DNA from 3 places in the Streptomyces sp. NPDC044063 genome. Region 1 is predicted to be linked to each of the others. Evidence: riboswitches for the same ligand, from Rfam matches in the RefSeq annotation. Region 1 holds a riboswitch; each other region holds the start of a gene.
What was found. A riboswitch is a leader RNA that binds a small molecule or an ion and turns the genes downstream of it on or off. The one in region 1 is predicted to bind cobalamin.
Positions count from the first base shown of each region.

Region 2: linked by a shared signal. The riboswitch ahead of AC07BS_RS15680 (ribonucleoside-diphosphate reductase subunit alpha) and the one ahead of metE (5-methyltetrahydropteroyltriglutamate--homocysteine S-methyltransferase) in region 1 are both predicted to bind cobalamin.
Region 3: linked by a shared signal. The riboswitch ahead of AC07BS_RS31265 (cobalamin biosynthesis protein) and the one ahead of metE (5-methyltetrahydropteroyltriglutamate--homocysteine S-methyltransferase) in region 1 are both predicted to bind cobalamin.

Region 1 is NZ_JBWKFM010000004.1:137,995-140,247, forward strand. It holds gene AC07BS_RS07450 (alpha/beta hydrolase) at 1-607, opposite strand, end outside; cobalamin riboswitch at 727-951, shown strand; gene metE (5-methyltetrahydropteroyltriglutamate--homocysteine S-methyltransferase) at 1,095-2,253, shown strand, end outside.
Region 2 is NZ_JBWKFM010000011.1:37,385-39,637, forward strand. It holds gene AC07BS_RS15680 (ribonucleoside-diphosphate reductase subunit alpha) at 1-1,112, opposite strand, end outside; adenosylcobalamin-variant (AdoCbl-variant) riboswitch at 1,287-1,388, opposite strand; gene mctP (monocarboxylate uptake permease MctP) at 1,560-2,253, opposite strand, start outside.
Region 3 is NZ_JBWKFM010000037.1:49,732-51,984, forward strand. It holds gene AC07BS_RS31255 (inorganic phosphate transporter) at 1-561, shown strand, start outside; gene AC07BS_RS31260 (hypothetical protein) at 581-823, shown strand; cobalamin riboswitch at 960-1,082, shown strand; gene AC07BS_RS31265 (cobalamin biosynthesis protein) at 1,205-2,164, shown strand; gene AC07BS_RS31270 (cobyric acid synthase) at 2,161-2,253, shown strand, end outside.

The DNA.
Region 1 (2,253 bases):
TGGTGTCGCGGTCGGCCACCACCGAGGGGCGCAGCATGAGCACGATGGTCGGTCTCATCTCCTTGCGCGTCATGGCGGTGGAGGCGGCCTGCGGGACCTTGGCCTTGGTGATCAGGTTGCGGGACTGGCCGGGCTGCCCGGTGATCGACACGATCACGGGGAAGGTGTCCTTCTCGTGCTCCTTCCGGAAGTACTCGGGCGGGAGGTAGGCGTAGCCCTCCATGGCCAGCCCGGTCACCGGGCCGAGGATCTCGATGCGGTCGACCTGCCCGGCCTTCGCCCTGGGACCCAGGCCGACGGGTTCCTGGCCCTTGACGGTCAGGGCCGGCGGCCGTTTCGTGCTGCCCGAGCCGGGCCGCAGCGCCTGCTTCCGGGAGTTCTGGCCGAAGAGCTCCTTCCAGGTGGAGTAGAAGCCGAACTCGCTGTTCGCGGCGACGAGCAGGACGGCCAGGACGGTGACCTGGCAGACGACCAGCATGCCGAGCCGGGCGGCGAACGCCAGGGGGCCCTTCCGTGCCGCCCGTGGCCACAGCCACAGCACCAGACCGGCCACCGCGACGGCCACGACCACCAGGACGATCAGGAAGGTGGGGGAGGTGAGCTCCACGGTTGTCGTTCCTCTCCTCGAGGGGGATTCTCCTGATGTGAGAGGGATTGCAACCGATCAAGGTTTCCGACGGGGGCATGAATTCTCGTTCGGCGGTCCCGCTGAAGATCCTGGAGGTCTAGGCTGGGGTACGCAGTCGGTTCGCCCCGTCCGCCAGGCGGGAGCGTCGCAAGAGGGAACCCGGTGCGATTCCGGGACTGCCCCGCAGCGGTGAGTGGGAACGACCGCCGTCATCAGCACTGGGCCCGCCGGCCCGGGAAGCGACGGCCAGTAGGTGCCCGTCCGTCCCCGACGGACGCGGCGCGCCCGCGAGTCCGAATACCTGCCGCTGCCCGCGTGCGACCGCACGCGGCGGTCTCGATGGCCTCGTGGGCGGGCCGACGGGTACGGGCAGGCAGGCGCACCGCGCGGCCGTGCCCCGCCTCGCCGTTCCTTCGCGCCCCCGCCGGTCACCGGGATCGTTCCGCGACTCGCGAAGGAGAGTTCCGTGGCAATCGACCGTCCCCATGACCCCGCGCGGCCCCCGCACCCCGCCCCGCGCTCCCTGGCCACCGTCCACGGCTATCCCCGGCAGGGCCCCGGCCGGGAGCTCAAGAAGGCCGTCGAGGGCTACTGGGCGGGCCGCGTCACCGCCGAGGCCCTGCACCGCACCGCCGCCGGCCTGCGCCGCGAGGCCTGGCGCGCGCTCGCCGACGCCGGCGTCCACGAGGTGCCCACCGGCGACTTCTCGCTCTACGACCACGTCCTGGACACCACCGTCATGGTGGGCGCCGTCCCCGAGCGCCACCGCGCCCTGGTCGAACGGGACGCCCTCGACGGCTACTTCGCCATGGCCCGGGGCACCCAGGAGGTGCCGCCCCTGGAGATGACCAAGTGGTTCGACACCAACTACCACTACCTCGTGCCCGAACTGGGCCCCGGTACGGTCTTCACCGCCGACCCGGCCAAGCCCGTCGGCGAACTCCGCGAGGCCCTGGCGGCGGGCCACGCGGCGCGGCCCGTGCTCGTCGGCCCGGTCACCTACCTCCTGCTGGCCAAGCCCGCCCCCGGCACCGCGCCCGGCTTCGAGCCGCTCACCCTCCTGGACCGGCTGCTGCCCGTCTACGCGGACGTGCTCGCCGACCTGCGCGCCGCCGGCGCCGAGTGGGTCCAGCTCGACGAGCCCGCGCTGGTCCAGGACCAGCCCCCGGCCGTCCTCGCCGCCGCCGCCCGCGCCTACCGCGACCTGGGCGCCCTCACCGACCGCCCCAAGCTGCTCGTCGCCTCCTACTTCGACCGGCTCGGCGAGGCCCTGCCGGTGCTGGCCAAGGCGCCCGTCGAGGGCCTGGCCCTGGACCTCACCGGACCCGCGGCCGCCAACCTCGCCGACCTCGCGGCCGCCGGCGGCCTGCCGGGCAAGCGCCTGATCGCCGGCGTCGTCGACGGCCGCAACGTCTGGATCAACGACCTGGAGCGGTCGCTGGCCACCCTCGCCACCCTGCTCGGCCTCGCCGACCGGGTCGACGTCGCCCCCTCCTGCTCCCTGCTGCACGTCCCCCTGGACGCGGCGGCCGAACGCGACATCGACCCGCAGGTCGCCCGCTGGCTCGCCTTCGCCCGGCAGAAGACCGACGAGGTGGTCACCCTCGCCCGCGGCCTGACCGAGG
Region 2 (2,253 bases), on a different contig from region 1:
CCGTAGAGGTCCACCAGGTCCGGCGTGTCGGCGGGGGAGAACAGCGACCAGTCGGCGTCGGTCTCCACACGGCGCATGAACTCGTCCGGGATCCAGTGCGCGATGTTGAGGTTGTGGGTGCGGCGGGCCTCCTCACCGGTGTTGTCGCGGAGCTCCAGGAACTCCTCGATGTCGGCGTGCCAGGTCTCCAGGTAGACGCAGGCCGCGCCCTTGCGGCGGCCGCCCTGGTTGACCGCGGCGACGGAGGCGTCGAGGGTGCGCAGGAACGGCACGATGCCGTTGGAGTGGCCGTTGGTGCCCCGGATCAGCGAGCCGCGGGAGCGGATGCGCGAGTAGGACAGGCCGATGCCGCCCGCGTGCTTCGACAGGCGCGCCACCTGGTGGTAGCGGTCGTAGATCGAGTCCAGCTCGTCCAGCGGCGAGTCCAGCAGGTAGCAGGACGACATCTGCGGGTGGCGGGTGCCGGAGTTGAAGAGCGTGGGGGAGGAGGGCAGGTAGGAGAGCGTGCTGGTGAGCCCGTAGAGCTCGGCGACGTCGTCCAGGGCCCGGGTGGAGTGGTCCTCGGCCAGGCCGCAGGCCACGCGCAGCAGGAAGTGCTGCGGGGTCTCGATCACGTTGCGGGTGATCGGGTGGCGCAGCAGGTAGCGGCTGTGCAGGGTGCGCAGACCGAAGTAGCCGAAGCGGTCGTCGGCGCCGTCGATCAGCGCCTTCTCGACCAGTGCGTCCAGGCGCTCGGCGTGCTCCTCGACGAACGCGGCGGTCTCGTCCGCGATCAGGCCCTCGCGGTGGCCGACGGCGACCGAGGCGGAGAAGGAGGTGGCACCCTCGCCGGCCGCCTCGTCGGCGATGGCGCGGGTGAGCAGCCGGGCGGCGAGCCGGGAGTACTCCGGCTCCTCGGCGATCAGACCGGCGGCGGCCTCGGTGGCGAGGGAGCGCAGCTCCGCCTCGTCCGAGGCGGCGCTGCGGCCGCGCAGCGCGGCGGCGGCGACCTTGCCAGGGTCGGTGGCGGGAAGGTCGGCGGTGAGGTCGGTCAGGGTGCGCAGCAGCGCGGTCCCCGGACCGGCGGTCGCTTCCGCGTTCTCTGAGACCGGATCGGCGGGCGCGATGGTCACGTGTGGCTCTCCCTCGCTCGGCTGGGTGGGCCGGGCGGGAGCGCGCGACGGTCGCGTACGGGCATGCCGCTTGCACCAGGGCATGCCACGTAGGCGTCCGTCGGCCCAACCCGCGAGGCCCGGACGAATTCAATGCCCATAGCCGAGCCCAGGGCAGGCTCGGTGGAGGGCTTGCTGTCGGCAGGTCCTCGGACTTCAGGTGCGCTGGGTATATGCGCACACATACACCGTTGCGGGACAGTTCCGGATTTCCACCGGATTCCCCTGCGACGACAGCGGAGACGAGCATACATCTAGTGCCGCCCCTCGTACGCGCCCCCACATGTTGTGTCGTCCCGTCATGGAGTGGTTGCGGAATGTGCTATCGGGGTGGCCTGGCGGGCCCATGGGAAAGGGCCGCCACGCCCCCTGGACGGGGGTGTGACGGCCCTGTGGGACCGGGTCGGGTCAGTGGCCTCCGGGGGCTCCCACGGTGGCCGGGGGGAGGTCCGTACGGACGCCCGGGTCGCCGGCGTCGGCGGTGTAGTCGGAGGGGCTGGTCTCGTCCAGGCCCTCGGGTGCCTTCAGGGCCCGGAGGACGACCGTCGCCACGATGACGACGATCACATTGAGGACGAACGCGGTGAGGCCGATGTAGCCCTTCTCCCCGATGAGGGGGATGAGGTTGGTGTTCCCGAAGTGGGACTGGGTGGCGCTCGGCGTCTCGTACGCCCGCCAGGTGCCGTAGATCATTCCGGCCGCCCAGCCGGCCAGCAGCGCCCAGCGGTGGAACCAGCGGGTGAAGAGTCCGCCGACGAGGGCGGGCACGGTCTGCAGGATCCAGATGCCGCCGAGCAGCTGGAAGTTGATGGCGACCGTTTTGTCCATGGTGAGGACGAAAGCGAGCGCTCCGACCTTGACGAGCAGGGAGGCGAGCTTCGACACCTTCGCCTCGTGTTCGGGCGAGGCGTCCGGTTTGATGAAGTCCTTGTAGATGTTGCGGGTGAACAGATTCGCGGCCGCGATCGACATGATCGCCGCCGGGACGAGCGCCCCGATGCCGATCGCGGCGAAGGCGACGCCCGTGAACCAGTCAGGGAACATGTCCTCGAAGAGCTGAGGGATGGCCAGTTGCCCGTTCTTGACCTTCACCCCGGCGGCG
Region 3 (2,253 bases), on a different contig from region 1:
TACCTCGGCGGCTGGCGCATCATCCAGACGCTCGGCAAGGGCCTGACCGACATCAAGCCCGCCCAGGGCTTCGCCGCCCAGACCGGCGCCGCGACCGTCATCCTCGCCTCCTCGCACATCGGCTTCGCGCTCTCCACCACCCAGGTCTGCTCCGGCTCGATCATGGGCGCCGGCCTCGGCCGCAAGGGCGGCGTGGTGCGCTGGTCGACCGCCGGCCGCATGGTCATGGCCTGGGGCCTGACCCTGCCCGCCGCGGGTCTGGTCGCCGGTGGCGCCGCCCTCCTCGCCGACCAGGGCGACTGGGGCGTGACCGCGGTCGCCGTCCTCGGCCTCGGCGTGTCCGGCGCGATCTGGCTGGCCTCGCGCCGCAAGCCGGTGACGCACGACAACGTCAACGACCTCAACCAGCCGCAGGGCGTGGACGCCGAGCCGCTCGAGCCCGCCGGTGTCATCACCGCCGCGCTCCAGGCCGTCGCCCCGCCGCCGGCCGGCCCCCTGGCCGCCGCCCCGGCGACCGCCTCCTCCGCCGCCCCCGCCGCCCCCGCCCCGGCGACGAGCTAAGGAACCAAGGAACCCCGTCATGCAGATCAACTGGGAAGCCCTCGGCCAGGTCTTCGGCGTCAGCCTCGTCGTGACCGTCGGACTCGTCGGCCTCTTCACCCTCGGCATCGTCGGCACCGCGCCCCGCAAGCCCCAGGAGCAGCCGGACGGCACCGTCGCCGCGCCCGTCGCTCCCAACGCACTCGCGCGCACCGGCGCGTACGCCTGCTTCGCGGCGTGCGCGGCGGCCGTCGGATACGGCATCTTCCTCATCGTCTCCTGAGCGCCCGGCGGCGCCCCCGGGCGCCGTCGACATCCACGCATACCTCCCCCACGGCCCGGGAAGGCCGCAGGTCAGCTGTGAGTTGACTGCCCTTCCCGGGCCGTGGTGGACTTCCGGAGCCAAACGGCGACAGCAGAGGAAGCCGGTGCGAATCCGGCGCGGTCCCGCCACTGTCACCGGGGAGCGTCCTCCACCGAGGGCCACGGCCCGCCCGCGGGCTGGAAGGCCGGAGCGACGCCGATCCGGGAGCCAGGAGACTCTGGTCGCCGGTCACGTCGAGCCAGGGCGCGGACCCTGAGTGAGGACACATCGCCATGCCCGGCCGCACACCCCCCGCCCCACGACGCACCCACCTCCGAGGCGCGACGGCGGTCTGAGCCGATGCGCGCCGACCACCTCGGCTTCGCGTGCGGTGCCGCGCTCGGCTTCACCGGCGACCTCCTGCTCGGCGACCCCCGCCGCGGCCACCCCGTGGCCGCCTTCGGACGCGCCGCGCACGCCGTCGAACAGCGCCTGTGGCGCGACCACCGCGGCGCCGGCGCCCTCCACACCCTGGTGTGCGCGGGCGGCACCATTGCCGGAGCCGCCCTGCTGACCCGCGCCGTACGCCCCTCCCGCGCCGCCCGCGTCGCCCTGACCGCCGCCACCACCTGGGCCGTGCTCGGCGGCACCTCGCTGGGGCGCGAGGCCCGCGCCGTCGGCGGGGCGCTCGCCGCCGGCGACCTCGCCGCCGCCCGCGCGCGGCTGCCCCACCTGTGCGGCCGCGACCCGCAGTCCCTGGACGAGCGGCAGATCGCGCGCGCCGTCGTGGAATCCGTCGCCGAGAACACCTCCGACGCCGTCGTGGGCGCGCTGGTGTGGGGCGCGCTCGGCGGCGTCCCCGGACTGGCCGGCTTCCGGGCGGTGAACACCCTGGACGCGATGGTGGGCCACAAGTCCCCCCGCTACCGCCGGTTCGGCTGGGCCTCCGCCCGCCTGGACGACGTCGCCGGCTGGCCCGGCGCCCGGCTCACCGCGGCCCTCGCCGTCCTCGCCGGCCCCGACCCGCGCGGCGCCCTGCGCGTCGCCCGCCGAGACGCCTCCCGCCACCCCAGCCCCAACGCCGGGCCGGTCGAGGCCGCCTTCGCCGGGGCCCTCGGGGTACGGCTGGGCGGCACCCTCGCCTACGCCGGTCGCGTCGAGCACCGCCCCGTCCTGGGCGCGGAGAACCGGCCGGTCGAGGTGGCGGACATCGAGCGCGCCGTCGCGCTCTCGCGCCGGGTCTCGGCGCTCGCCCTGACGACGGCATTGGTGACGAGGGCGGCCGTGGCGGCCGCGACAAGGAGGAGGCGGTGTCGGTGACGACCGGGAGGGGCGGGGGCCTGCTGGTGGCCGGCACCACCTCCGACGCGGGCAAGAGCGTGGTGACCGCCGGCATCTGCCGCTGGCTG